DNA from 2 places in the Caproiciproducens lactatisolvens genome. Region 2 is predicted to be linked to the other one. Evidence: riboswitches for the same ligand, from Rfam matches in the RefSeq annotation. Region 2 holds a riboswitch; the other holds the start of a gene.

Region 1 (14,901 bases), 950 kb from region 2:
AAGGGAAACGACCGGATCGCGAAAATCATCTCCGACAATCTCGCCTCCATTCAGAACGACGTGCTGGCCGAAGAAGTCAGGCTGAACGAAATGGCGGGCTTCGCCAAGGAATGGGACCTGAACGGCGAAACCGTCGAGCTGGGAGTTCAGAAAATCTGATTTTCGAGCGCACAATTCCGTGAAAAGAGCCTCTCCGGAAAAATCCATGGTTACGCTGTACGTTAAATAAAACAACAGGAAGAAGCCGGAAAAGCGTTTTAACGCTTTTCCGGCTTCTTCTTTTACTGATCTTTTCTCATTCAGGACAGCGCGTACAGGGCCGCGCGTTTCGCGTGGATTTCGGTCGTATCGAACAGCGGCACGGACGTGTCCTTCTGCTGAACCAGCATCCCGATTTCCGTACAGCCGAGAATCACGCCCTGCGCACCCCGTTCCGCCATTTTCCCGATGATTTTCAGGAACGCCGCTTTCGATTCATTGGAAACGATGCCGAGGCAGAGCTCGTGAAAAATAATATGATTAATGAGTTTCCTGTCTTCTTCATCCGGTACAAGGACTTCCAGATTCTTTTCCGCCAGCTTTTCCTTGTAAAAATCCTGCTCCATGGTGTAAACCGTCCCGAGCAGAGCGACTCTTTTAATTTGATTCTGCAAGAGCTCCGCCGCGGTCACCTCGGCAATGTGAAGCACCGGGATGGAGACGGCGCTTTGAATCTGTCCGGCGACCTTATGCATGGTATTGGTACAAATCACAAGGAAATCGGCGCCCCCTTTTTCCAGGCTCCGCGCGGCGGAAGACAGGATTCCCGCGCATTTTTCCCAGTCGCCCTCCTCCTGGCACTTTTCTATTTCATGGAAGTCCACACTGTAAAGCAGGCATTGCGCGGAGTGGAACCCTCCCAGCTTCTGCTGAACCGTGCGGTTGATGATCTGATAGTAACCGACGGTGCTTTCCCAGCTCATTCCTCCGATCAGGCCGATTGTTTTCATATTGATTCACTCTCCCGATATTCTATTTACCTGCTCTATTTTTATAAAACTCTATTCTTCCACAAAGAGCGGAGTAAACCGGAATTCCGTACAGTCCACCAGCCCCCTGTCGGTCAGGCGCAGTTCGGGCAGGCAGGCAAGCGGAATCAGCGCCATGGTCATAAAGGGAGAAACCATGCTGCACCCGATCTTTTCCCACGCCTCGCTCAGCTTTCCGACGATTTCAGCCATTTCCTCCACCGGCTTGTCGTTCATCAGGCCGGCGATCGGGAGCGGAACCGTCCCCAGAACCCTGCCGTTCTGTACGGCGGTCATTCCCCCGCCGCACGCGATCAGCGTATTGGCGGCCAGCGCCATGTCCTCGTCGTTGGTGCCGATCACCAGCAGGTTGTGCGCGTCATGCGCCACGGTGGAAGCCATGGCCCCGCACCGGATACCAAACCCTTTGACAAAGCCGAAGCCGGCCTTTCCCGTTTCATGGTGCCGCTCAAAGACCGCCGTTTTCAGGACATCCTGTTCGACGTCGGAACCGACCCGCCCGTTTTCCACCCTGAGCGAAACATGCCGTTCGTAGGAGCCGACCCTGGCGGGGATCACTTCAATGACGCGGGCGGTCACACGGTCGCCCTTCGCGGGAATGGCAAAGGACTCCGGTGTAATGGGATTTTTGATATGCATGGATTCCGTCGCCCACTTCGGGTAATGATAGGGCGGGAGCTTTTCGGTAAGCTTTCCGTTTTCCGCCGCAACGGCGCCGTTGATCAGCACCCGCGTAACGTCCAGCCTGTCCAGACTGCCGATAAAAACGATATCCGCGCATTTCCCCGGCGTAATGGACCCCAGCTCATGGTCCATCTGAAAGCACTGGGCGCAGTTGATGGTGACCATCTGAATGGCAGTCATGACGTCGATTCCCTCTTCCACCGCGCGGCGGACGATGTGGTCCAGATGCCCCTGATTCAGCAGGGTGTACGGGTGCGTATCATCGGAAATCAGCACTCCGAACCGGGTGTCGATTTTATTTTCCGTAATGCTTTTCGCCACCTCATGAAGGTCGCGCCACGCCGAACCTTCCCGCAGCATGGCGTACATGCCGAACCGCATCTTTGCAAGGGCGTCCTGCGCACGGGTGGACTCGTGGCAGCAGCGCACGCCGGAGGCAATGTAGGCGTTCAGCCCACGCCCCGTCTCCGGCATGGAGTAATGACCGGTCACGATCTTGCCCACCCTGAGCGTCTCGGCGACCTCGCCGTGCATCTGCGGGTCCGAGTTTAGCACGCCCGGAAAATTCATCAGTTCCCCAAGGCCCACCACGCTGTCCCACCGCATGGTCTCGGCGATCTCCGCCGGACCGATGGAGGAGCCGGTATCTTCAAAGCCGGGAACGGCGGGAACACAGGCCGGTGTGGTGACCATCGTTTTCAGCGGAGTCCTTTTGGAGTCCTCGATCATGCAGGAAACCCCGTCCAGCCCGAGGACATTGCAGATTTCATGCGGGTCCATATAGATTCCCACCGTGCCGTGAAGAATGACCGCCCGCGCGTATTCCCCCACGCTCATCATGGAGGATTCCACATGCATATGCCCGTCTAAAAATCCGGGGGCGATATACTGACCGGCTGCGTCCAGGACGGTTGTGCCTTCTCCGATACAGTGCTTCGCGTCTCCGACAAGGGCAATCCTGCCGCAGGAAATGGCCACATCGGTATCCGGCAGGATCTCCCCGGTACAGACATTCACCAGCCTGGCGTTGATAATCACGGTTTCCGCCGGAACGGCGCCCTGCGCGACCGCGGCAAGCGTCCTGCCGGATTCCCACAGCGGAGAAGTACAAAACTTGTTAATCATCACAGCACCCCTTTACATGTTTTTCATTCTATATTAAACGTCATCAAAATGCCTGTCAAGCATCTTTTACTGCCGTAAAATAAAAAAGACGCCCCGCAGCGGTCAAAAACCGCCGGAGCGTCCGTTCTTTACAGGGGGAAATCAGGCGTTGGTCCCGCCGAATTTTTCAGTGTAAGCGTCGATGCTTTCCTGTATAATCCGTTTTGCGTCCTGCACGCTGCGGATGTAATCCACCGCGGTGGCTTTGCCCTCCAGTTCCTTATACACCGCAAAAAAGTGAATCATTTCGTCAAAAATATGCGAGGGCAGCTCGTCGATGTTCCGGTATTCGTTGAAGGTCGGGTCGCCGAACGGAATCGCGATGATCTTGTCGTCCACAAAACCCCCGTCCTCCATGGAGATCACCCCGATGGGGTAACAGCGCACCAGAGAGAGCGGCTGAATGTCCTCGGAACAGAGCACCAGCACGTCCAGCGGATCGTGATCCGCCGCATAGGTACGCGGAATAAAGCCGTAATTCGCCGGATAATGCGCGGAAGTGTACAGGATACGGTCCATGGAAAGAAAGCCGGATTCCTTATCCAGCTCATATTTTGTCTTGCAGCCCTTGGGAATTTCAATCACCGCGAAAAAGCTGTCCGCATGAATTCTGTCCTGAGAAATCTCGTGCCAAATATTCAAAAAAGTCCCTCCTGCATCTTAAATTTTCTGATTTGCAAATAAAAAAGCCGACAACCCGCTGTGTATATCACAGAAGTCATCAGCATAAAAGCAATTTTAGCGTTCGCTACGGGAGAACTTCATTCCCAGTTTTTATTATAGCACAATAGAAAACATTCTGTCAATAAACAGGAAAATAAGAGAACCGGCAGAAGCCCCGCAGACGGATTCTCATTCCTGCTCAAACCACCGGACACAGTCGCGCCCCTCTTTTTTGGCCAGATACATCGCCTTGTCCGCGTGATTGATCAGGTCGTACAGGTTCACCTGCTCCCTTTTTCCCCTTGCGACGCCGATACTGACGGTCACATGAATATGGTCGTTACCCTCACAGGAATAGCTGCAGCTTCTTACTTCCCTGTTCAGCTTTTCCGCCAGCAGGCCGACGTCCTCCTTTTCCATGTCCTTGAGGAAAATGAGGAATTCCTCGCCGCCGTACCGCCCGACCACCGCGCTGACCGGGATACACCGTTTGCAGATATTCGCAACGTTTTTAATGATTTTATCCCCGAACAGATGGCCGTATGTATCGTTGACGGCCTTGAAAAAATCGATGTCAAGCATCATTGCGTAAAAATCGCAGCCGGCTTCCCTGGCCGAAATATATTCCATAATGCCGAGCTTCATCAGCTGCCTGCGGTTGTAAATACCGCTCAGCTCGTCATACAGGGCAAGTTCTTTGATTTTTTCATAGGATTTTGCGTTCTGAAACGCTAAAATCGACTGCTCCGTATAGATATCCACCAGTTCCAGGTCTCCGGCAGAAATCTCCCTGCTTTTGCTGACAATCATTTTTATGACGCAGAACAGCTTGTGATTATAGTAAAGAGACTTCACGATCAGGCTTTTTCCGTCTTTGCCCCGGGTGTAAAGATCGTGCACGCGAACCTTTTCGCCGCCGTTTCGGTTCTCGGACTGATTTTGATCCCTGAGGACGATTCTCCCGGAATACCTGCGGCAGACCACTTTTTCGTGATTCAGTTTGGTCACAATGTAACCCAGGCTCTCATTCACCCGCAAAACCATGACGGCGCTTTCAAATTCGATAATCTGATACAGATTTTCCAGAATGCTGACCAGAAGGCCCTCGATTTCCAAAGCGGAAACCATCGCTCTCAGACCGTTGTTCAGTTTTTCCGTAATACTCCTTTGCTTCATTTCGTATTCCAGCTTCAGATTTTTGATTCCGACCTCATTGGCCAGCTTTTCGTTCAGCAGATCGCTTTCCCTGAATCTTCCTACCTGCAGGAAGATCTGGATGAACGTGACGACGAGCATTGCGATCGGAGTATAGTAAAGGTTCATTTCGATCAGCCCGTTATTTTTCAGGATATCCACAATGGACAGGAAAAACAGGAGCAGGACGCTTAAAAGGTTGATTCCGGCGTTTTCGTATTTTTTTCTCATTGCGCGCATCAGCGTCACAAGGCAGTTGGCAACGGTGACGGGAATCATCGCTTCCAGCAGAACAACGGGATACAGCATATACCGGGCCGGAAGAAAAACGCCCACAAAAACAATGGCGGACACCGCTGCTCCGCTGACACGCATAAACCTTCTGCTCGACAGTTCTTTATACTGATAGTAAAAGAACAGGCACAGCAGCTGGATCACCACGAAATTGACCAGGTACAGTTTGGTGTTGAATTCAAAATTGATGCCGGGGAAAATCTTATTGAAATAGCACTCGCCGTAAAGCAGCGGACGCAGGGAGATGGCCGCTGCAAAAAGCGCCAGACAGATATGGGCCTTGTCGTGAGAACGCACAAAATACAGCAGAAAGAAAAATACCGCCATTACAAACAGGGATGAAAAGAGAAAGGTGTCCATAAACAAGCCCTGATCGCCCAGCCGCTGGATCTGCTGCTGGGTTCCCACCACAACGGGAATCGTCAGGCCCGAACGGAAATAATCGAAGTTGGAAACCTCTATCAGAATTTCCGTGTCTTCCCGCTGTGTCTGAAAGAAAACCGACTGCGTCGTCCACTCCGGTCTGGATTCCGACGCGTTTTTCCCGACCCGGCCGCTTTCGAAGCGTATGTTTCCATCGATCCACAGCCGGTAGGAAGAACCGATCTGGGGAATTTTCAACCCAAGACAAAGGCCTTTCTGTGCTTTCAGCACCACCCGGTAGACGGTGTATCCCTCCTGTGAACAGGCTTTATTGTCCGCATCACGGTACGCCGTCCAGTTTGCGGGAACCTGAACCAGCTGTTTATTGTCCGCATCCGTTATCTTCCCCTGGGGGCTCACCTGCCGGCCCCAATAAAACTCCCATGCCCCGGTCATCGGAACAGGTGAGGAAAGGCCGGCGCTGCCGATATCCAAAACGCCGTTCGAAACAGCATTCTCATGCCGGCCGGTTCCCGAAAAAACCGAAAGCAGAATCAGGCAGAAGGATACAATCAGCAGCCCGTCGGCGAATTTGATAAACCTTTTCATGGATACCCCCAAAACACAGAAAACCGCAGGCCGACACCCGGCCGAAAATCGATCCGCATGGTTTTCGGCGTCACAGTATCCGGTTTGTTATGTACTTTAAAAACATCTACATTTTAGCACAGATTTCTTTCGATAACTATATCAAGTCTTAAATTTCCTGTTAAAATTTTTCATTTCTTAATCCTATCATTCTCCGGTGAGAAAGCGTGGATAAGAATGCTGAAAAAGAAAAGAGACGGAAATTCTATTCGGAATTCCCGCCCCTCCAAGCTCGTATTTAATTATCAAAACTTGAGAATCAATGAGTTCAGCCAAACTTATCTTTGGGTCTTCATAAAGGCATTACTGCACGGATCATGATAGGTTCCCAGACTGATCTGTTCAACTTAACCATCTCCCAGTATTCTTGATTAAATCTTTGCTTGCCAATCTGTTTTTTAAGGGTACTGATTCACCAGGAATCATTCAATGTACCCAGGACTTATTATGTGCGCCCGACTCGTTTTTATTCCGCCGTACCGAAAAGAATTAATTCCCATAAGTGGAAGCTTTTGCAAATTTTCTTTGAAACGCCTTCACGATTTCCACAATCGGAATAACCGAGAAAGCAAGCAGCAGAGCGACCGAGTACTCCAGCAGTGAAATCTCTTCAAACTGGAAGGCAAACGCCAGAGCGGGGATATAGATCACGGCCGTGGTCAGCAGCAGCGACACGAGCATGGCGCCGATCAGGTATCCGTTCTGTTTCCTCATGCTGAAAATCGAATGGCGCTGGGAACGCATGTTGAAGGAGTGGAAAATCTCCGCCATCGACATGGTCAGAAAAGCCATGGTCATGCCGTCGGCGCTGTTGGTGATTTCCCAAGCCCCGGACTCGAGAAAATGGCCGATGAAATACGCGGACAGGGTGACAACCGTGACCAGGACCCCCTGATAGGCGACGTCCGTGCCGAGTCCTCCGGCAAAAATGCCGTCGCGGGGATTGCGGGGACTGCGCCGCATGAGGTCTTTTTCGCCCTCCTCCATTCCGAGCGCCAGGGCCGGGAAGCAGTCGGTAATCAGATTGATCCAGAGCAGGTGCACCGGCTTCAGAATGACAAAGCCCAGAAGGGTAGCGACAAAAATGGAAAGCACTTCGCTCAGGTTGGAAGCCAGCAGAAACTGAATGGCCTTCCGGATATTGTCGTAGATTCTTCTGCCCTCTTCCACCGCGGAAACGATGGTGGCGAAGTTGTCGTCCGCAAGCACCATGTCCGCCACGTTTTTGGTGACGTCCGTACCCGTAATTCCCATGCCCACGCCGATATCGGCGCTTTTGATCGACGGGGCGTCGTTGACGCCGTCACCGGTCATGGCGGTAATCATCCCGTTGGTTTTCCACGCGTTGACAATACGGACCTTATGCTCCGGCTGGACTCTGGCGTAAACGGAATAATTCCCGATGGTATCCTTCAGCTCGTCGTCGCTGATTTCGTCCAGCCGGGCGCCGGTAATCGCCTGCGACTCGTCCGTGATGATTCCGAGCTGGGTCGCAATGGCCACCGCCGTATCGCGGTGATCGCCCGTGATCATGACCGGGCGGATTCCGGCCTCCCTGCACTCCTGAATCGCGTCCACAACCTCGGGACGGATGGGGTCGATCATTCCGGTCAGACCGATCAGGGTCAGGCCGTTTTCCAGATCGGACGGCTCAAAGGAAGCGGGCATGCCGTCATATTTCTTAAATGCCGCGCAGAGCACGCGCAAGGCCTTGCCCGCCATCGCCTTGTTCTGCGAGTGGATTTCCCCGTGCAGGGCCTCCGTCATCGGCACGACCTGTCCGTTTTTCAGGACATGGGTGCATTTCTTGATGACCTCGTCCGGGGCGCCCTTCGTGTACTGGATGCAGCTTCCGTCCGCGAGAGAATGGACGGTGGACATCATTTTGCGCATGGAATCGAACGGCGCTTCGCCGACGCGCGGATTCGTCTTTTTCAGCTCGTTTTTATCGAGCTTCAGGCTGGCGGCATAGCTGACAAGCGCCGCTTCCGTCGGTTCCCCGGTGACTTCGCCGTCTTTGCCCAGCTCGGCGTCGCTGCACAGGGCCATTGCGGTGGCAAGCAGCGGCTCGTCTTCCGAGTAATGCTCCACAACGGTCATTTTGTTCTGTGTCAGCGTGCCGGTTTTGTCGGAACAGATCACCTGCGCACAGCCGAGCGTTTCCACCGCCGTCAGTTTCCGGATGACGGCGTTTCGTTTGGACATGTTGGTAACGCCGATGGAGAGCACAATCGTCACGACGGTGGCGAGTCCCTCGGGAATCGCCGCGACGGCAAGGCTGACCGCGACCATGAAGGTGTTCAGCACGACCTGACCGCTGAAATCTCCCGATTTAATCAGACTGAACGCAAAGATGAAAATACAGATGCCGATGACCAGACGGCTCAGGATTTTGCTGAGCTGATTCAATTTGATCTGGAGCGGGGTAACGTTGTCCTTCGCGTTTGCGAGCGCGTCGGCGATTTTTCCCATTTCGGTATCCATGCCGGTCGCAACGACCACCGCTTTTCCGCGGCCGTAAACGACGGTGCTGCCCATATACGCCATATTTTTACGGTCGCCGAGCGGCACTTCCTTCTCTTTCTTCAGCGTCAGCGCCTGAATGATCTTGTTGACCGGCACCGACTCGCCCGTCAGGGCGGCCTCCTCGATTTTTACGCTTGCGCTTTCAATCATGCGGCAGTCGGCCGGGACGGCGTCTCCCGCTTCCAGCAGAACCACGTCGCCGGTGACCAGATCTTCGCTTTTCATCGTCACGACGCTGCCGCCGCGCAGAACCTTAGAGGTCGCGGCGGACATTTCCTGCAGCGCTTCAATCGCTTTTTCCGCCTTGCTTTCCTGATAGACGCCAAGCACCGCGTTAATCAGGACAACGATCATAATGATGAAGACATCCGCAAAGGATTCGTGCGCGTAAGACGCGGTAATACCCGAAATGACCGCGGCGACAATCAGGATGATGGTCATCGGGTCGCCAAGCTGCTGAACAAACCGCCTGAATACGGAAACCTTTTTGCCTTCGGCCAGCTTGTTCTTTCCGTCGCGCTGCAAACGGGAATCTGCGTCGGCCTGTGACAGGCCCTGCGGGCTGCTTTGGACCTGCTCAAGGACCTGATCCAAATCTGCTAAATAGTACTTCATGCGTAGTTTCTTCCTCTCATTCATTCAACTGATGATTATGATATGTATTATCATAAAAAAAACTCATGTACAGCCCATACAAAGCTATACATGAGTCTTGTTCATTAAGGCAAGCCAGACCGGAACGGCCATGCTGTTGACTTGACACATGCGGCGGACCGCATGCAAACTACTCCCCCAAGAGATATTGTTTTTTTGTTTTTTTATCATATCATCTATCAGGCGCTCTGTCAACAGGATTTCATCAGCGAACCCGGTAATTTACATGCTTTTAAGCTGAATTTTACAACATTCGGTCGCAGAAAAAAAGGAATTGACAGCGGCTAAGGAAATAGTATAATTTGAATACCGATATTTTAGCGGAGAAGAAACAGCACAGTAACAAACAGGGAAACAGAAACGAAACACAGGAATGGGGAATGGAAGATGCAGATCAAAAAGGCTGCCCTCATCGGAATGGGTGCGATTGGCACCGTTTATGGGAAATTGCTGCACGACCGCTACGGCGCCGATTTTGCCGTGATCGCCGGCGGGGCGCGGAAAGAAAAGCTGAAGGGAAACGGAATCCGGCTTAACGGCAGTGTGTTTTACCCGCGGGTGCTTTCGCCGGGGGAACAGAATTTTCCAGCCGACCTAATCATTGTCAGCGTAAAAAACGACCAGCTGAGCAAAGCGCTGGAGGATATGCGCAGCTTTGTCGGTAAAAGCACCGTAATCCTTCCCCTTTTGAACGGAGTCACCGTCAGGGACAGAATCCTGTCGGTCTTTCCGGACAACCGCGTCTTTTACGGGCTTTCCATTTACATAGACGCGGTGCGAACCGCCGACGGTGTACAAAACACGGTGGACGGTGTGATTGATTTCGGGGACGCGGACAACACGGTCCCTTCGCCGGAAGTGACCGCAGTCAAAGCTTTTCTGGCCGCGGCCGGGATTGAATGCGAAGCCCCTTCGGACATGATCCGCACCGTATGGAAAAAATGGATGCTCAATGTGGGCTGCAACCAGGTTTCCGCCATCACCGGCGCGCCCTACGGAAAAATGACCGGCATAGAAACCAACGGAATCCTTTTTCATGAAGCCATGATGGAGGTCGTCGCTCTGGCAAAGGCCCGCCATATCGATTTAACCGAACAGGACGCCCTGGAATACGAAAATCTGATGTCCACGTTTTCACCGCTGGGGAAAACCTCCATGCTGCAGGATATAGAGGCAAAGCGGCGCACCGAGGTAGATTATTTTGCCGGTACCGTCGTGGAGTTGGGCCGGAAATATCAGGTTTCCACTCCCGTGAATCACGTTTTATACTGCATTATCAAATCCATGGAACAGCTTTACTGAGTATTTTACGCATGGCACAGCAGCCGTTAAAAAACATTGATAAAAATTCAGGATATCAGAAAGTGAGTGAAGCTATGGAGTATCGAAGGGCGACGATCCATGATGTTGACCAGCTGGCAGAAATCAGAGTGGAGATGCGAAACGAAAGGGAAAATCCTCAAAATTCCGGCACCGCCGAATTTTACGCGAACACCTACCGGTATTTTGAACAGCATCTTGCAAACGACAGCTTTGTCGCATGGGTTGCGGTTCAGGACGAAGAGATCATAGCGACCAGCGGGATCGTGTTCTATTCGATTCCCCCGGTCTATTCCAACATCACGGGATCGGTGGCGTACATCATGAACATGTATACGAAACCGGCACACCGGAACAAAGGGATCGCTTCCGCTCTTTTAAGCCGTCTGCTGGAGGAAACACGTGCCAGAAACTGCATGAAAATTACGCTGAACGCTTCCGAAATGGGAAAGCCGCTGTATGAAAAATACGGTTTTCAGGAGGCAAAAAATAATATGGAGTATTCTCTGACCTTTTGATCGGTATCGGTCGGCCGGAGAAGCTCTTCCCGCAAAACGGCGCTGATTCCCTTTGGAATCAACGCCGTTTTTATCATGCTTTCAGACGGTATCCTTCTGTACGGCCCGTATGTTCCCGAGAAGCTGGGAAAGCATTTCCCTGAGGCGAAGGGCCTCTTCCGGAGCAAGGCCCGTACAGCAGAACATTTTCTGAGGAAGGTCCAGAAAATGTTTTTTCAGGCTTCTGCCCTTTTCCGTCAGACAAACCTGTACACTGCGCTCGTCACGGACACTGCGCACGCGTTCGACAAGCTCCAGCTTTTCCAGCTTTTTCAGAAGCGGGGTCAGGGTTCCTGAATCCAGAAGCAGCCGGCTTCCCAACTCCGATACGCTGAGATTGTCCTTTTCCCACAGCACCAGCAAAGTGATATACTGCGTATACGTAAGGCCATACGGTTCGAGGTACGGCTTGTAAAGGCGGATCACTTCCTTTGAGCACGCATAAAGCGCAAAACAAAGCTGGCTGTCAAGCTTTAACAGGTCGTCGGGCCGCACATCCAAATTACAAACACTCCTTAATTGCGGATTCCATTTCCTCGGGCGTCGTTGTCGGTTCAAAACGTCCGGCAATATTTCCTTCCCTGTCAATCAGGAATTTCGTAAAATTCCATTTGATGGAGCTGTCGCTGAACTCTTTTCCGTATTTCGTTTTCAGCATCAGTTCCAGCGTCCTGTTTTTTACGCCCTTTCCAAAGCCTTCAAAGGCTGTGTGGCCGGTCAGATAGCGGAAGATCGGGTCTGCGTTTTCCCCGCGAACGTCAATTTTCACCGAAAGCGGAAAAGTAACCCCATACCGCAGCTTACAGAACTCCTGTACCTCGCTGTTCGTTCCGGGCTCCTGCTCCGCAAACTGATTGCAGGGGAAACCGATCACCGTGAGACCCTGTTCGCGATAGGTCTGATAAAGCTTTTCCAGACCTTCGTACTGCGGCGTAAAGCCGCATTTGCTTGCCGTATTGACGAGGACCAGCACCTTGCCTTTTAATTCTGAAAGCGGAACGGTCTTTCCCTCCATCGTCTGAATGGAATAATCATAAATCGTCATAAAGGATCACCTTTCAAATTGTATTTTTTACAATTTTATTTTATACAATTTAATTTACTTTATCAAGAGTTAAATTTTTCACCCAGTCCGCGAGGGACTTCCGGGCCTTATCCGGGGAAAGGGGGCTTTTCATGACGGTCTGAAGAAAGAAGCAGCCGGACACTTCCCCGCCACGCAGCTTCACTCTCTGCGTCAGAGACTGAAAAACGGACTGCGGCTCATGCTCGTCTGCCTGTGTGACAAATAAATAGACCTTTTTCTCGGAAAAATCCGCCCGTTCCAGAAAGGCATTGACGGCGGGCGTACTCCGGCCCGCCCAGACCGGGCCGCCGAGAAAAACGGAATCATAGCCGTTCAGGGAAAAATCCATCGGCCCGATTTTGCTCTTCAGGCCAAAGACCGCCGAGCATGCCGCCATACCGAAGGATTTCCGCGGTTTTGTCTCTTCGATCCGTTTTAGGTCCCCGCCAATTAATTCGGACAGCTCTTTCGCCGCGACCTCCGTGTTCCCCTTCCAGGAATAATAGACAATCAGATTTTTCATCTTTGAGCATCCTTTCGTATCTTTCTCATTTTGTTCCGGCCTGATGTTTTTTAATCGGGAATTTTCATTGAGTGATGGGACATCCGGTAAGATTATCTTTAGATAATAGCATAATTAAAAGAGGAATGATATAAAATTTTGTTTGGAATTTATTAAAATTGTCCCGAATTTCAGTTTCTGTGCCTGCTGTTTCCAAGCCAACTGTCACTCGACTGAAAATCAGGCGTATGGTTTTGCGCGGAGATGTATTATTTGCAGCAGCCGCAAATGCGTTTTTAAGCGGTCGGAAAAACGCTATACAACCATTGCAGAACTGTAAAGAGAATATAAAATATTTTGAAAATCTCTTTGCTGTTTGTAAAAATATTGCTATAATATAAGAAAGGCATTTTGACAGATATTTACAGAAAACAAATTTGATTCCGTCGAATCTGTCAAAAAAACAATCATAACAGGAGGTTGAGAAAAATGCCGGCTTTTGCAAATCCTTTTCAGGCAAACGTTGAAAGGAAATTAACACATGAGGAACTTGTTCAGGCCATCCGTCTGGACATTGCGGGGGAACTGGAAGCCATCTATCTTTATGACGCCCATGTTCAGGCCACGGACAATGAACTGGCCAAAACGGTCATCAGCGATATCCGCGATGAAGAAAAGGCCCATATCGGTGAATTGATGACGCTGCTTCGGCAGCTGGACCCGAAAGAAGCGGAGCTGTTCGCCTCCGGTGAAGCGGAAGTAAGAGAGATGCTGGAGGGGCTGGGAATTTCCGAACCGTCCGCAGAGCCCGCTGCCGACGCCCCCGGACAGACGGTCGGCAGCCTGCTGAACGAATAAATAAATCTGTAAAGGAGCTGATCATATGGATTATCTTTCAAGAGAAGGTTCCCCGGTACCGCAGGAGCTTTGGAAACAAATTGACGCTGCCGTAGTGGAATCGGCGCGCCGTATTCTGGCGGGCAGAAGATTCTTACATATTTTCGGGCCTCTCGGCATCGGAGCGGACAGCATCGCGATTGACGACGCGGACAAAATCGGGGAAATCACCAAAGACGGACTGACGGTCACCGCCGGCAGAAAGCATGTGGAAATCCCCACCGTTTACGACGACGCCACCCTTTTGGCAAAAGATCTGGAAAGCAGCCGCAAATCCGGTTATCCGGTGGATTTATCCGCCGTTATGGCTTCCGCCGAGGCCTGCGCCCTGAAAGAGGACCGGCTGATTTTCTTCGGGGCCGAAGGACTGGGCTATGAAGGGCTTCTTACCGCAGCGGGAACAAACCGGATTGAAAAGAAAGACTGGTCCGAGGGAGAAAACGCGTTTACCGATATCGCCGCGGCAATCCAGCTGCTGACTTCTAAAAACGTTTACGGCGCTTATGCGCTTGCGGTCAGTCCCGACCTGTATCTGCAGATGCAGCGGATTCAGCCCGGAACGGGTTTATTGGAAATTGAGCGTGTGAAAAAGCTGCTGAACGGCAATGTTGTCAGCAGCCCTGTATTGGGAAATGACAAAGCGGTGCTCGTCTGCACCGATCCGAGAAATATCGATCTGGTGATCGGACAGGACCTTGCAGCCGCTTATCTGGAGCAAAGGGACCTCAATCACTGCTTCCGTATTCTGGAGACCGTTCTGCTCCGCATCAAGCGCAGGCAGGCTATCGTCGTTTTTGAATGACCCGAAGCTTTGCCACCGCACGGTATCTCTTTTATTTGCTGTTTTATTTATAATAATCAAATGATGGAAATGAGGTTGTAAAAATGTCAAAAGTTGTTTTTTACCGCTGTGAGATTTGCGGCAATATGGTAGCGCTGATCAGGAGCGGCGGCGGCACACTCACCTGCTGCGGCCAGAACATGACGAAGCTGGAAGCAAACACCACCGACGCCGCGACCGAAAAGCACGTTCCGTTTATTACAAGGGAAGACGGAAAAATCAAAGTTCAGATCGGTTCCACCATTCACCCCATGCTCCCGGAGCATCATATTGAATGGATTGCGCTGGAGTCCGGCGACAGGCTGGAAATCGCCTACCTGAAGCCCGGCATGGACCCGAAGGCGGAGTTCAACGACGCCGAATCCGGCACGGTTTACGAGTACTGCAATCTTCACGGCCTTTGGAAAGCTGAATTCTAATTGATCAGATGAAAAATGGCTTTGCGGGTTTTCCGCAAAGCCATTTTTGTTATATCATCCCATTTTGGCAGGGTATTATCA
Region 2 (14,901 bases):
CCGGGCGGCGCCTGCGACGGATATCTCTATGAGAATCTGGGCTATGTCATGCGCGGCGGACGGGAAATGGACAACCATTTCGAGTGCATGTGGGACCTGTTCCGCTCCATTCCGTCCATCGAGACGGAAGGAATCAGCGTGCTCGACGAGTACTACTGGCTGAACAAGAAGGACCCGAACTATTCGCTGATGCGCGCAACGGTCAACCGCGGCGAGGACGCGCACACCGACAAAAAATTCGGGCTTTCGGATCAGGGCGCGGAGGAGATCATGAAGCTGTTCTTCACTCCCGACGAAGAGCTTTACAATAAGCGCATCGACGAATATTTCAGCAGCGAGGTCCTGAACTCCAATTTCTGGATGTACTGGCGCACGATGTTCGCCTTTGAAAACTGGCATTCCGCTCTGGAAATGAAGCTGTATATCAAACGCTTTATCCACCATGTGGGCGGCCTTCCCGATTTCACGGCGCTGCGTTTTACCAAATATAATCAGTACGAGTCCATGATCCTGCCCATGATCAAATACCTGGAATCCAACGGGGTGCAGTTCCATTACGGCACCAGAGTCGTCAATGTGGAGTTCGATATTCAAAAAGACAGAAAAACGGCGAAGCGCGTGATCGTCCTTCACGACGGAAAGACGGAGAATATCGATCTGACCGAGGACGATCTGATCTTTATCACCAACGGGGGCTGCGTGGAGAATTCCTCCCTCGGCGGCCAAAACGCGCCCGCCCCGTTCAACACGGAAATCAAAGCGGGCGGCGGCTGGGATATGTGGCGGAAGATCGCCGCACAGGATCCGGCCTTCGGCCATCCGGACAAATTCTGCCATAATACGGAACAGAGCAACTGGATGAGCGCCACCGTCACCACCCTGGACGGAAAGATTCCGCCGTATATTCAGAAAATCTGCAGGCGCGACCCGTTTTCCGGAAAGGTGGTCACCGGCGGGATCGTCACGGCAAAGGATTCCAACTGGCTTTTAAGCTGGACGTTCAACCGCCAGCCGCAGTTCCGCTCCCAGCCGAAGGGGCAGCTTGTGGGCTGGATTTACGGCCTGTTCAGCGACAAGCCCGGCAATTACGTCAAAAAAAGCATGCGGGAATGCACCGGTAAGGAAATCTGCATGGAGTGGCTGTATCATATGGGAGTACCGGAGGCCGAAATCCCCGCGCTTGCCGAAAAGAGCGCCAACACGATTCCCTGCATGATGCCGTACATCACCGCGTTCTTCATGCCCAGGGCAAAAGGGGACCGCCCTCTGGTCGTCCCGAAGGGCGCCGTCAATTTCGCCTTCCTCGGTCAGTTCGCCGAGACCGCGCGCGACACCATTTTCACCACCGAATATTCCATCCGCACCGGCATGGAAGCGGTGTATACCCTGCTGAACGTCGACCGCGGCGTGCCGGAGGTCTGGGGCAGCGTGTATGATGTGCGGGACCTGCTGAATTCCACCGTATCCCTGCGCGACGGCAAGAAAATGACCGATATGGAGCTTGGGTTCAAAGAGAGGCTTGCCATGAAGCTGCTTCTGAAAAAAACCGAAGGCACCGACATTGAAAAGCTTCTGAAAGAGCATCACGTGGTTTAAGATATGATTGAAATCACGCCCCTGCGGTCCGACGGCCGCAGGGGCGTGATGTATCCAAAGCCGCCGGTTATTCATCCAGGCTTTCAAACCGTGCGATATAGTGAAATTTCAGCAGAGACGTCATACTCGGGTTGACGACCTCGATTTGGTCGAGCTGACGGAATGCAATGCCTGCTTCCAGACGGATTTCTCTTTCCTCTCCTTTTTTCAGGTCATAATGCTCCGGCTGGCCGTTTTGCAGCGGGGCGGACCATGTGCCGCCGTCCGGGTCGTAGGCGCTGTGGTTCAGGCGCAGCTTTCCCTCCAGCACCGTGATGCTGTACACGCATTTGCCCGCCTGCACCGGAAGCAGGCAGGAACTGGGCCGGAAGCTCATCTGGCCGCTCAGCGTAACGATATCGTCCATATGCCGGCATTTCAGCACATTCCCCGGCGATTTTTCACTGGGCATATTTTCCGGCACGATCATAACGATGCATTTCGCGTATTTTACGACATAGGCTGCAACCGAGCCGATTTTCTGGGACAGGCCGGTCTTTGTGGATTTGGTCATCACGATAATATCGATTCCGTCCTGCTCTGCACATTCGAGGATCTGATCGCCGGCCCGCCCGAAAACGACCTGCTTACGCACGGGATAGCCCGGCAGCTGTCCGGCTACCGCGTCCAAGGTGGATTTCAGCTGCGCTTTGGATTTTTGCAGTTCCTCTTCCGAATACATCGTTTCCGTGTCTTCCCGGACCATAAGCAGTACGATGCTCACATCCTCCGGCGTATAGAGCGATTTGATCAGACCGACCGCCTGCAGGCTCCGCGCTGTTCCGTCGATCGGAAGTAAAACCCTTCTCATAACAACACCTCCGTAAACTCAATGATTTCCGGGAAAACGGCGTCCCCCGGCTCGTTTTAAAAAAGCTTCCCCGTTGTGTAACCCATCGAAAAACAAAGAAGTCCGGCTGCCAGCGACAATACGATAAACAGGAGGGACTCCCTGACGGCGTCGTGCTGCATGAGCTGCACGCTTTCAACGGTAAAGGTGGAAAAGGTGGTAAAGGCGCCGCAAAAGCCGTCGCCCAGAAGCAGATAGGAATTTCCGCTGATGCCCAGCCCGCAAAAAATCCCCAGGAGGAATGCGCCCGACAGGTTGATAAAAAAGGTACCGAAGGGAAAGGTGTGATTTTTTCTTTTTGAAAAGGCGGCTCCGATCTGATAGCGGGCGATTGCGCCGCAGACGCCGCCGACGCTCAGTAGGACGAAATCCATCAGGCGCGCCTCCGTTCCATCCGCTTTGCGGTTCTGATCCCGAGCCACGCGGCGGCAAGGCCCGGCAGGACGGAAGCAAAAACGTAAACCGCCGAAAGAAGGACATTTCCGGAAAGGCCCAGCAAAACAGCTTCTTTGCAAAGGGTTGAAAACGTGGTATATCCTCCCAGCAGGCCCGTGGTGATACCCAGGCGCACTTCGGCGCTCACCGGGAATTTTTTTGCGAACAGGATGGTCAGAAAGCCTAATAAAAAGCTCCCGCTCACGTTAATCAGAATCGTGAGAATGGGACGGTAAAGTTCGTCAAAGGGCAGAGGAAGCTGATGGACCGCGCACCTCAGGATGGTTCCGGCCGCCCCTCCGACCGCGACAGCGATATTTTTTTTCATAGATACCCCCCAATTTGGCATTTCCATTGCTGCGACCAGGCCTTATTTGCATTCCTGTTTTTACAAACAGGGCCTGAACTGTAAATTTTTCTGTTTTGCGGAAGGGGAAAATAAAAAGCTGACCACTTCCTATGATTCCCATAGAAGTCATCAGCTGAAAAGCAATTTTAGCAGCGCTAAGGGAGAACTTCATTCCCGTTTCTGCATTATAGCAAATTATGACGGATTTTTCAACCTTTTCTCCGTTTGCGTACGGCTTATAAGGAAAAATGCAGGCAGGCGCCATCCACTGAACGGAATTTTATTGCCCATTGATTTTTATAAAAGCATGTTCTATAATAGCCTTGGGAATGAAGTACTCCCGCGGTAATACCGAAATGCGTGAAAGCTGATGACTTCTGTTTGGAAGCCATCGGCTTTTTTGTCGTTGTCAGGCTGTGGCGCCCGGAAAAGGCCGCGGCAGCGCGGTGGCTTCCGCATCATAAAAAACAAAAGAAGGTGCGGTATGGAAGGAATCAATCCTGCCTCCGGTCCGAAGGCCGTCCGGCAGGACAGGAAAACAGACGCCGTCGTCCTCGTCGGTGTCGGAAAGCTGGGAAAGGCGCTGATGAGCTACGCGGGCTATTCCGCATACGACCTTGATATTCTTGCCGGGTTTGACATTGACCCGAAAATCATCAAAAAAGGCGCGTACGGAAAGCCGGTGTACCCTGTTGGCAGACTGAATGAAATCTGCCGCCGGCTGGACGCGAAAATCGGAGTGATCACGACGCCCGGAAGCTGTGCGCAGCCGGTATGCGACGCGCTGGTAAAAGCCGGAATCGTCGCGGTCTGGAATTATTCCTCGGTACGGCTGAAGGCACCGCCGCATGTAATGGTGCATCACGAGGATATGACCGGTTCGCTCCGGCGTCTTGCCGAGTATGCGTCAAAGCACTAAAAACAGGAAGAGGTGTGCAATGTGTTTTACAGTATCTTATTTCCGGCTGAGGAGCAGTGGAAAAAACCGAGGAAGGAGGCTGCGCCGGACTGCTTCAGGGACCTTTATCTTGACCAGATCTTCCGGCCGATCCTGAACGGCAGAAAAGAATATGGGCTCGAAGGCTTCTTCTACACTTCGCTTCGCGACAGCGATACCCTTATCTACCGGCAGAAAGTCATGCGGGAGCTGGAAGACGACGGGCTGCGCGGATTCTTTTCCGATTTTTCACAATCCATCTATCGCCTCAGCCAATCCATGGAAGCCGTCAAAAAATCGCTCACATCCGAAAACAGCTATGAAAATCATTATCTGACCAAGGGACGTCTGCTCGACTGTGCGGACAGCTACTGTACGGAGCTTGCCGGGCTGACAGACGGGCTGCGGGACCGGACGCTTTGCTCGGACGGACTGCGCGGCTTTATGAAGTACCTGGCCGCCTATACGGGCACGGAGGCGTTCACGGAGCTTCGGGGACAGATCGGCCGGCTGCGCGAACAGCTTTCTTCCGTGGAATACTGCATGCTGATCAAAAACGGGGTCCTCCGTGTCCGGAAATATGAGGGGCAGGAAGATCACAGTAAGGAAATTCTCAGGCTGTTCGACAAATTCCGTCAGGGGGACGGGACGGATTACCGCCGCAAGCTTTCCGAAGAACCGTACGCGCAGCATGTGGAGGCGGCCGTGCTGAATATGGTCGCCTCCTGGTACAAGGACATTTTTGAGAATCTGGACCATTTCTGCTTAAAATATCTTGATTTTATCAACCCGACTGTCGCGCGGTTTTCCCGTGAAATTCAGTTCTACCTCTCCTGGCTGGAATATATCCGGCCGCATCGCGGGAAAGGGCTCCCGTTCTGTTACCCGAAATTGTGCGAAAACGCGGAACACCTTTACGACAGGGACGGCTTTGATCTGGCTTTGGCTTCGTCCATGGGAGATGCCGGGCAGCCGGTGACGAATGATTTTGAGCTGAATACACCGGAGCGGATCATTGTCGTGACCGGGCCCAATCAGGGCGGAAAGACGACCTTTGCCCGCGCCTTCGGGCAGATCCATTATCTCTCCTGCCTGGGGCTGTGCGTGCCGGGAAGGGAGGCGGCGGTTCTCCTTTTTGACAATATCTTCACCCATTTTGGGCGGGAGGAGGATTTGTCCACCCAAAACGGAAAGCTGCAGGACGATCTCGAACGTCTTCACGAGCTTCTCGGGCACGCTGCCTCCCGGAGCATTATCGTCATCAACGAGATCTTTTCCTCCACCACTTTGACGGACGCGCTGCTGCTGGGGGGCCGCATGATGGACGCCCTTGCGAAGCTGGGCGCTCCCGCCGTGTGCGTCACCTTTATCGACGAGCTGGCCGCACACGGGGAGGAAACGGTCAGCATGATGAGCTCGGTCCGGGAGGACGACCCGGCGGTAAGGACTTTTCGGATTACCCGCAGGCCGCCCGACGGCCTTGCCTATGCGATGCACATCGCGGGGAAATACGGGCTGACCAGTGAGCAGCTCTGCGAAAGGCTGCGCGGCGGACTCTGCGGCAGTCGTAAGGGAGGCTGAAATTTTGAAAGTACACTTGATGGATCAGGATACGGATTTCAATCCGCAGGAGAAACCCTGTTTTGGGAAGGACACGCTGATCGCCGATCTTGAGTTTTCCCGCATCCTTTCGGCGATGGCGCGGGACGACACCATGATTCGGGAGGCGTGCGGCTCGGCCCTGTTTTGTCCTTTGCGGACCGACCGGGAAATCCGCTATCGTCAGGAGGTCCTGAAGGACTGCATCAACAACCCCGAAACAGTGAGAAAGCTTTATGATATTACGGTTGAGACAATGGAGCGGAAACACAAATCCTGGTCGTGGCTGTCCACACGGCAGAATTTATCCGGCAATTTTTCCAGCGCGGTCGATTTATTGAAAATATATACGGAAATGCTGCTGAAAATGCGCAACGCCACCGACGCGGATATGCGGAATTTCCATTCCGAAGGCTTTAAAAATTTCATCTCCATGCTGTGGCGGGAGCTCGGCGACAATTATTTTTTACAGATTCGTTCGCTTCTGAATGAGCTGAAGGATGAAAAAGGGATGCTGATCAGCGCCGGACTCGGCAATTACAATCAGGGAATCGATTATGTGATGCGGCGCAAAGAGAAAACGCATTTCTGGCGCCACTGGCATTTTGCCCCGTCCTTTACGCTCGCGCCCCGTGACGACGCGGGGGCCTCCGATTTCGGCAACCGCCGCGCCCGTGCGATGAATGAAAGCATCAATGTGCTGGCGCAGTCGGCGGAGCACGTGGAAAGCTTTTTCGTTATCCTTCAAAAGGAGCTTGCCTTTTACGTCGGCTGTCTGAATTTATACGACAGGCTTCAGGCCGCCGGCATGCCGGTCTGTATTCCCGAGCTGCTCCCGCTGGAAGCGGAGAGCCGGAAATACGATGAGCTGTACGACGTCAGCCTTGCCCTGCTAAAGGATTCGGGAGTAACGGGAAACGAACTGAATGCGGAAAATCAGCGGCTTTATATCATTACGGGAGCCAATCAGGGAGGAAAATCCACCTTTCTCAGAAGCGTCGGGCAGGCACAGCTTATGATGCAGTGCGGGATGTTCGTCGGCGCGCAAAATTACCGGGCGCCGATACGGAACGGCGTATTTACGCACTTTAAAAAAGAGGAAGATACCACGATGACAAGCGGGAAGCTGGATGAGGAGCTTGCCCGCATGAGTGAGATTGCCGACCGCCTGACTCCCGGGGCTCTGGTTCTGTTCAATGAATCGTTCGCCGCCACCAATGAGCGGGAGGGCTCCGAAATCTGCCGCCAGATTACAAAGGCGCTCACGGACAACGGGATAGAAATCTTTTTCGTGACGCATCTTTATACCTTCGCGGCCGCCTTTTTCAGCCCGCGGTACCCGAAGGTTCAGTTCCTCAGCGCACAAAGGCTTGAAAACGGAGAACGTACGTTTAAAATCGTGCCGGGGGAACCTCTTCAGACGGCTTACGGAGAAGACCTGTACCGGAAAATATTCGGACCGGAGGCGTAACGCCCCGCCGTCCGTCAGAAAAAGCTGACCTGCTCGAATTCGGGCGCTTTTTTCCGCTCAAAAGCGGTCCCCTCTGAAAGAAGGTCCGCGGGCAGGCCGGAAAGGAAGGGCGAGCGCGGGGAGGAAGTCAGAAGGACCAGCTCGTCCTGCGCCCTTGTCATGCCGACATAAAAGAGCCGGCGTTCCTCGTCCGGGTCACCGTCGCCCCGCCGGTTTTTCAGCGGGATCGTTCCGTCCTTTACGCCGCTGACAAACACAACGGGGAATTCAAGCCCCTTGGACGCGTGCAGGGTCATGAGCGAAACCGCGTCCGGCGAATAGCTTCTCCCGCCGCTGCGCACGATGTCGCCTTCCCGCCCGAGCAGAAGATTCTGCAGGAGGGAGGGCATTTTTTCGTGCAGAACGGCCATGTTGAGAAACAGCTCCATGCTCCGTACCTCCTGAAGCCCGTTATCGCCGATCCAGGCTTCTATCAGCTTCTGCGGTTTCCCGCTGCGGACGAGGGGCCCGTATTTGCGGAGCAGCCCGGAGAATGTTTGCGGATTTCCCGGGGAAGCGGGGAGCTTTTCCAAAAGCGCCGAAAGGGACGCGGCGCTTTTGTCCGTTCCGGCGTAGTCCTCCAGCACCCGCTGCGTCCGGCCGCCGGGGCAGACGCCCCATTCCTTCAGGCACAGCCGAAGGGAGATCAGGTCCGCGGGGTCGAGCAGAAAGCGGAAAAAGGCGACCGCTTTGCGCACCTCACGGTCGGAAAGGAATTCATCCCGTCCGGCGACCAGATACGGGATGCCCTCTTTCCGGAGGCATTGTTCTAAAAGCTCCGCCTGACGGTTGGTCCGGTACAGCACGGCGATGTCGGAAAAGCTCCTCGTCTGCTCCGAGACAGGTCTTTTCCCTTTTGGGCGGGAAGAAGTGTGCGCGTCGAGCATATCGATGCCGCCGACCATGCGGTTGATCTCTTTGGCAATGAAAATCGCTTCCGGCAGCTCGCCGTCCGCCTCCAGAAGACGTACGCGGGCGCCGCTGCCCCTTTGCGCCTCAAGAGGCGGTTCCGCGGTGCTTCTTTCCGGCAGAACGGACCGGGAGCATCCAATGATTTCGGGGGTGGAGCGGTAATTCTGCGTGAGCCGTACCCGGAGCGCCCCGGAAAAATTTCCGAAGAACCGGTCAAAGCAGCGGGAATCCGAGCCCCGGAATCCGTAAATGGACTGATCCGGGTCCCCGATTACGAAAATTCCCGCACTGTTTTTCCCCCATTCCTGTATCAGGCGGTACTGGACGGGATTGATATCCTGAAATTCATCCACCAGAAGATAGGAAAAAGTGTTCCTGAGTTTTTTCTCGTCCCTGTTTCCCAGTTTTCCGTTTTGGAACAGGTTCAGCGTGTTCAGGAGGATGTCGTCATAGTCCAGCACGCCGTACTGAGCAAGCTGTTCACAGTACCGGTCATAGACCCCCTCCGGGACTTCCTCAGCTTCTTCCGGCAGCCGCGCGCCACTTTTGATCAGGGAAATCTCCCTGAAAACATCCCGCGGGGACGCTTTGAGCCCGAGGTCCTTTAAAAGGTCCGCGAGAATGGAGAGCGCGTCCTGCTCGCCGATGACGGTGGGCGCTGCCGCTCCCTTTCTTCCGGAGAGAATCTGCAGGCAGATGGAGTGGAACGTCCCGATGTGCATGCTTTTCACGGTCCGCCTGTCCCCGAAATACGCGGCAAGGCGGGACCGCATTTCCTCCGCCGCCCGGTTTGTGAACGTGACGGCGGTAATCTGTGCGGGGGATACGCCGCATTCCCGGACGAGGCGGACGATCCGGCTCACGAGCGTCCGTGTTTTGCCGGTGCCGGGTCCGGCGATCACCGCGACGGCGGAGTCGGAGGCGGACACGGCCTCCCGCTGCTCCCGGTTCAATCCGCTGAAAGCGTCCTCAGCGGCGGCCGGAAGCGCGCCCGACTCTTTTTTCCGCGGCGGCGCGTTCTCTGCTTCCGATCCCGCCGGGGGGTTGTCCGTCCGGCCTTTTCGCTTTCCCGTATTCTCCGCAGCGGACGGATCGCTCCGCTTTTCCCTGAAAAGACTGGTCTGGCCGGAAAGCAGGCCGATCTCCTGCTGATCCAGGATTTTGATCTTCCCGTATTCCCCGTCGAATCCGGGCAGAACGGTTACCTTCCCGCCGCGGAGCCGGCGGATGCCCTCGGCGATCAGCGGGCCTGCCGCAAGCTCAATGTCGCCCAGCGGCGCCTCGCGCAGGATAAAAAGCTCCGGGCCAAGGCTGCGGATCAGGCCGCCGTACCTTTCCCCGACCTTCTTGCTTGCCGCGGTGAAGCCGGTCGACGCCGCAATCACCTCCCGCAGAGGGATCAGGCTTTCAAAACGCTTGGCCGAGGGGGGAACATAGCCCTCCTCCCGGTCCGCGAGCGATTCCACCCGATGCAGCACCCCCACCGTGATCCTGCCGCCGCACACGGGGCAGACGCCCGACGCGGCCAGGGTATCCGCGGGTTTCAGACACACCCCGCAGTTCCGGTGCCCGTCATAGTGGTACTTTCCTTCCTCGGGGAAAAACTCGATCGTGCCGGAAAACTCCTTCGTGTCACGGTTCCGGAGCGCCCGCGAGATATCCGGGTAGGAAAGGCCGGTGTCGAAAAGGTTTGCCTCCCGCGCGAGGTTCCCCGGCGAATGGGCGTCCGAATTGGAAACCAGCGTGAAGCGGTCCAGCGCGGAGACGCGCCAGTTCATGGGCGGGTCGGAGGAAAGCCCGGTTTCGAGCGCGTGGATGTGCCCCGTCAGGTCCCCGAAGCATTCCTCGATCTCGTCAAAACCGGAATAGGCGCCGAACAGGGAAAAATGTGGAGTCCAGATGTGGGCGGGAATAAAGATGGCGTCGGGGCACACGTCCAGCGTGATTTCCAGAAGGTCCCTGCTGTCGAGGCCGAGAATCGGCCTGCCGTCGGAGTGCAGGTTGCCAATGGCCTCAAGCCTGTGGGAAAGGGCTTCGGCGCTTTCCAGATTGGGAAGAAGAATTACATTATGTACCTTCCGGACCTTTCCGTTCTTTTTATAGATGGAGCTGATTTCACCGGAGATCATGAAGCGGGGCTTCCGGCTGCTTCCCCCGATATCGTCCTCCCGGCGAAAGCTGTCTTTGAGGGTATAGAGACCCTCCTCGGCCGGGATAAGCTTTTCCCGGAGCTCCTCCCGCCAGGCCGGATGGGTGAAGTCCCCCGTTCCGATCAGGTCCAGACCCTTGCGCCGCGCCCACAGCTCCAGCATTTCGGGAACGCAGTCCTTGCTGGTGGCCCGGGAATATTTTGAATGGATATGAAAATCGGCAATAAACATCGTTAACACCTGCGCTTTATCCTGAATTTACATCTATTATAGCATAAAAGCGAGAAAAACCACACGCCGGACTTTGCATTGGGAAAAATCAGACAGCGGTATCAAACAAAAGCTCCTAAAACATGGAAGCCCCTGCCCGTCAGGGAATGCGGTTAACGGACCATACGGCGCTTTCAATATTCAAAGGAAGCGTCATGCCGTCCGCCGCATAATAAAGACCGACGGTATCCCCCGCGTTCAGCTGGGCCTCACCGGCTAACGCTACCGTACCCGCCCCCAGGACGGCCCTTAAGGATAAAACCGTTACAGCGATATTCAGCAGGGGAAACAAGCCGCTGATCAGGTCTGCGGAGCTTGGCGCGGAGCGTCTGACTATGAACGAAGGGGTGATCCCCGCCCCCAGGGAAATTGTTATGGCCGCGTTCAGGGTGTAGCTGACGGTTGCGGCTATGGAGTATCTTCCGGTTGCCGGAACGGTATAATTTCCCGCAGCCGCATCGAGATTTCCGCTGTTGAAATAAGGGGACGCTGCGGTCCAGGGCTTCAGCTGCGCGTCCGCGGACAGGGAAAGCGAAGAGATAAGGGCCGAAAAGCCTTCCTGCGCGGCGTTCGGGATTGCCAATGGCCAGATATTCAACATAGCGATTTTGTCAGCTCCTGTGTCAATCGTAAAAGGGCCCCGCGGCAGGCGCGGAAAGCTCCTTTTTCTGCATATCTGATACAGTATATTCATTGTCCGCCCGATTTGCCCGATTTCTCCCCCGCTCTAAAATCCTGTGGGCTTTCAAACAAGCCTGTTAATCGAAACCTTAAAATATTTCCGTAAAAGCATGATTCTGGTTTGACAAGCATTTTTCAATGCTTTATAATTGTTTCAATAATTTTTTTTGTTGTTACAAAAGAATAGGATGGGAAAAATGAAGCAGCGGAGAGAACAGATTGTGGAACTTGTCAACAGCGAGGGCGCTGTCAGCTTTGCGAAATTGAAGGTTGCGTTTCCGGAGGTTTCGGAAATGACCCTGCGCAACGATCTGAAGTTTCTGGATCAGGCCCGCCAGATCGTCCGCGTGCACGGCGGAGCGAAATCGGTGGAGGTCGTGATCGGAACGGACGATCTGTTTTATAAGCGCAGTACGCGGAATATGGAAAAAAAGCGTCAAATTACCGAAAAAGCGGTGAAGCTCCTGCGCCCCGGAACGTCCGTCTTCCTCGATTCCGGAACGACGGCTACGGAGCTGGCCCGTGTTTTCCCCGATGAATCCTACCTGATTTTTACCGGGGGAATCAGCTGCGCGCTGGAGCTGGCGCATCTGACGCAGTCGCAGGTCCATGTTCTCGGCGGGCAGATGAACCGTTTCAGCCTGAGCGTGAACGGGATCAGCAGCGTGAAAGCGATTGAGAATGTCAATTTCAGCATCGCGTTTCTGGGCGTGACCGGTTACAGTCAGGAAACGGGCTTCAACTGCGGCGTAGAGGACGAGAACGAACTGAAAAAGGCGGTTGTCCGCAAATCCGAAAGGGTAGTCGCTTTAATGGATTCCGGGAAAGTAGGCATTGTCAACACCTTTACTTTTGCAGCGCTCAAGGACATCGACATTGTGGTTTCCGACGATGAGCTGGACCCCGAAACGAAGGATTTTTTTCAATCCCACGGAATAGAAGTTCTCTGAAGAATCGTTCTTAAAACAATCATTATTATAGAAAAATGCTTTTGTATTATTAAAACAAAAGCGTTTTTTTGTTTTTCTGAACAAATTTGTAGATTTAGTAAAAAATTTCTGTTAAAACTTAGAAAATTTGCCACTTGAATCACAAAATGATTGTTGATATTATAATAAAGTATTTTGAAACAATAATTTTTCGACAATATTCTATAAAATTCTTGGAGATTCAATATGATAACAACAGTAACACTTAATCCCGCAATAGACAAGACGATAGAAATTCCGAATTTTACCCCGAACATGGTCAACCGGATTGCAGCCATGCGCCTTGATCCCGGCGGAAAGGGAATCAACGTCAGCAAGGTGATTGCTTCGATGGGTGGAACCAGCCGTGCAGTGACGGTGCTGGGGGGAGCTACGGGTTCTAAAATTGCAGACGCTTTGAAAGATGTAAGCCTGCAGCCCGATTTTATTTTCACCAATCAGGAAACGCGGACCAATACAAAAATAATTGACCCGGTCCGCCATACCAATACGGACATCAACGAATTTGGCGATCCTATGGAGGAAAGCGTTCAGCGGGCTGTTCTTGCAAAGTTGAAGGACGGGCTGAAAAAAGACGACATCCTTGTGCTGGCGGGCAGCGTGCCCGCAGGCGTGCCCCGTACTTTGTACCGTGACTGGATTTTTGAGTGCGCAGCCATGGGTGCGAAAATGTTTCTGGACGCCGACGGCGATCTGCTGAAATTTGGAGTAGAGGCGGCGCCTTATCTGATTAAGCCCAACAGGGAGGAGCTCTCGAAGCTGCTCAAAAATCCTTTGAATACGCTGGAAGAAACCGTAACGGCCGCTAAAACGCTGGTTCGCAGCGGAGTCCGAAAGGTTGCGGTTTCTTTGGGCGGAGACGGGGCACTGCTGGTTACCGAGCAGGAAGTTTTCTATGCTGAGGGGCTGCGCGTGCCGGTGGGGAGCACGGTGGGAGCCGGGGACTCCATGGTGGCCGCTTTCGCCTACGGCGAGGAAACCGGGATGAGTACTTCAGAAATCTTCCGCTTGGCAATGGCGGCGGGGGCCGCAAGCGTTATGTGCGCCGGCACACAGGCCGCAACCCGTTCCTCAATTGAAAAGCTGCTGCCGTTGGTAAAAGTTCAATCTTTAAACTGATTGGTTATTGAATAGGAGGTTAAACATGAAAACGAAAGCATTACGTCTGTACGGCGCATCCGACCTGCGTTTGGAAAAATTTGAGCTGCCTGAGATTAAGGAGGATGAAATTCTTGTTAAGGTGGTATCCGACAGTATCTGCATGTCCACTTACAAATGTGCTATTCTGGGTGAAAAGCATAAGCGCGTTCCGGCCAACGTCGCCCAGCACCCCACGATTATGGGCCATGAGTTTGCCGGCGATATTATAAAGGTAGGAAAAATGCATCAGGACAAATTCCGCCCCGGCATGAAATTTACCCTGCAGCCCGCGCTGAATTACAAGGGGACCATGTGGTCGCCCGGCTACTCCTATGAATTTTTCGGAGGGGATGCAACCTATTGCATCATTCCTCATGAGGTAATGGAACTGGGCTGCCTTCTGGAATATAGGGGAAAAGCTTATTATGAAGCCTCTTTGGCGGAACCGATGTCCTGCTCTATCGGGGCATTCCATGCCTGTTACCATACGAAAATGGGTGTTTACCACCATGAAATGGGAATTAAGGAAGGCGGCAGTCTTGCACTTCTGGCAGGAGCGGGACCTATGGGCTTAGGCGCGCTGACTTATGCGCTGCACAGTGACCGCCGCCCTTCGACTGTCACGGTGACCGATATCAATGAAGATCGTTTAACCCGCGCCAGAGCCCTGTTTTCTGCGGAGGAAGCAAAGAGGGATGGGATAGAGTTGCATTTTGTCAATACCTCTGATATGGAAAATCCGGCGGTGGAGCTGAAAAAGCTGGCGGGCGGCGGCTATGACGACGTTTTCGCGTACGCTCCGGTACCGAGCGTAGTAGAATTGGCTTCCGCCGTACTGGGACGTGACGGCTGTCTGAACTTCTTCGCGGGTCCTACTGACTCCAATTTCAGCGCGAAAATGAATTTCTATGACGTCCATTACAATTCCACCCATGTGATGGGGACCACTGGCGGAAATACTGCGGATATGCTGGAGTCCCTGGAACTGACGGCGGCCGGAAGGATCAACCCGGCGGTTATGGTTACCCATATTGGCGGACTGGACAGCGCCGGGAAAACAACCCTGAATCTTCCGAAGATTCCCGGAGGCAAAAAGGTCATTTATACCCATATTGAAATGCCGCTGACGGCTATCAGCGATTTCCGCGAAAAGGGAAAAAAGGATGAGCGATTTGCGGTCCTTGCGGATATTGTGGAAGCGAACAACGGTCTTTGGTGCGGCAAAGCGGAGGAGTATCTGCTAAGAAAATGGGAGCAGGTCGATTAATCATCATGCGCGAAACGGATCAGTGTGTGCAGATTTTTCAGAATGGAGAAGGTAGTTATGAGTGTGGGAATCAAGATTGAAGATGCGGTCAAAAAGTACGGGCAGAATACGGTTATTCCCGATTTGTCGCTGGATATCCGCAACGGGGAGCTGTTTACCCTTCTGGGACCGTCCGGC

Evidence for each region. A riboswitch is a leader RNA that binds a small molecule or an ion and turns the genes downstream of it on or off. The one in region 2 is predicted to bind fluoride.
Region 1: it holds a riboswitch for fluoride, as region 2 does, so the genes downstream of both, ACRQV7_RS11260 (inorganic diphosphatase) here and ACRQV7_RS00325 (fluoride efflux transporter FluC) in region 2, are expected to answer to the same signal.

What each region holds. Positions count from the first base shown of each region.
Region 1 covers NZ_CP195750.1:2,302,879-2,317,779, forward strand. Annotated here, with positions in the region: gene ileS (isoleucine--tRNA ligase) at 1-159, shown strand, start outside; gene ACRQV7_RS11250 (aspartate/glutamate racemase family protein) at 300-989, opposite strand; gene ade (adenine deaminase) at 1,041-2,837, opposite strand; gene ACRQV7_RS11260 (inorganic diphosphatase) at 2,979-3,518, opposite strand; fluoride riboswitch at 3,582-3,654, opposite strand; gene ACRQV7_RS11265 (sensor domain-containing diguanylate cyclase) at 3,729-5,999, opposite strand; gene ACRQV7_RS11270 (cation-translocating P-type ATPase) at 6,528-9,179, opposite strand; gene ACRQV7_RS11275 (ketopantoate reductase family protein) at 9,606-10,520, shown strand; gene ACRQV7_RS11280 (GNAT family N-acetyltransferase) at 10,583-11,056, shown strand; gene ACRQV7_RS11285 (MarR family winged helix-turn-helix transcriptional regulator) at 11,138-11,596, opposite strand; gene ACRQV7_RS11290 (glutathione peroxidase) at 11,598-12,140, opposite strand; gene ACRQV7_RS11295 (flavodoxin family protein) at 12,190-12,684, opposite strand; gene ACRQV7_RS11300 (demethoxyubiquinone hydroxylase family protein) at 13,153-13,521, shown strand; gene ACRQV7_RS11305 (family 1 encapsulin nanocompartment shell protein) at 13,547-14,362, shown strand; gene ACRQV7_RS11310 (desulfoferrodoxin family protein) at 14,446-14,820, shown strand; gene ACRQV7_RS11315 (diaminopimelate decarboxylase) at 14,899-14,901, opposite strand, start outside.
Region 2 covers NZ_CP195750.1:64,719-79,619, forward strand. Annotated here, with positions in the region: gene ACRQV7_RS00310 (oleate hydratase) at 1-1,596, shown strand, start outside; gene ACRQV7_RS00315 (universal stress protein) at 1,664-2,446, opposite strand; gene crcB (fluoride efflux transporter CrcB) at 2,503-2,859, opposite strand; gene ACRQV7_RS00325 (fluoride efflux transporter FluC) at 2,859-3,248, opposite strand; fluoride riboswitch at 3,383-3,454, opposite strand; fluoride riboswitch at 3,586-3,656, shown strand; gene ACRQV7_RS00330 (redox-sensing transcriptional repressor Rex) at 3,754-4,188, shown strand; gene ACRQV7_RS00335 (MutS-related protein) at 4,210-5,787, shown strand; gene ACRQV7_RS00340 (MutS-related protein) at 5,792-7,276, shown strand; gene ACRQV7_RS00345 (UvrD-helicase domain-containing protein) at 7,291-10,608, opposite strand; gene ACRQV7_RS00350 (hypothetical protein) at 10,748-11,248, opposite strand; gene ACRQV7_RS00355 (DeoR/GlpR family DNA-binding transcription regulator) at 11,526-12,278, shown strand; gene pfkB (1-phosphofructokinase) at 12,504-13,436, shown strand; gene ACRQV7_RS00365 (zinc-binding dehydrogenase) at 13,462-14,724, shown strand; gene ACRQV7_RS00370 (ABC transporter ATP-binding protein) at 14,782-14,901, shown strand, end outside.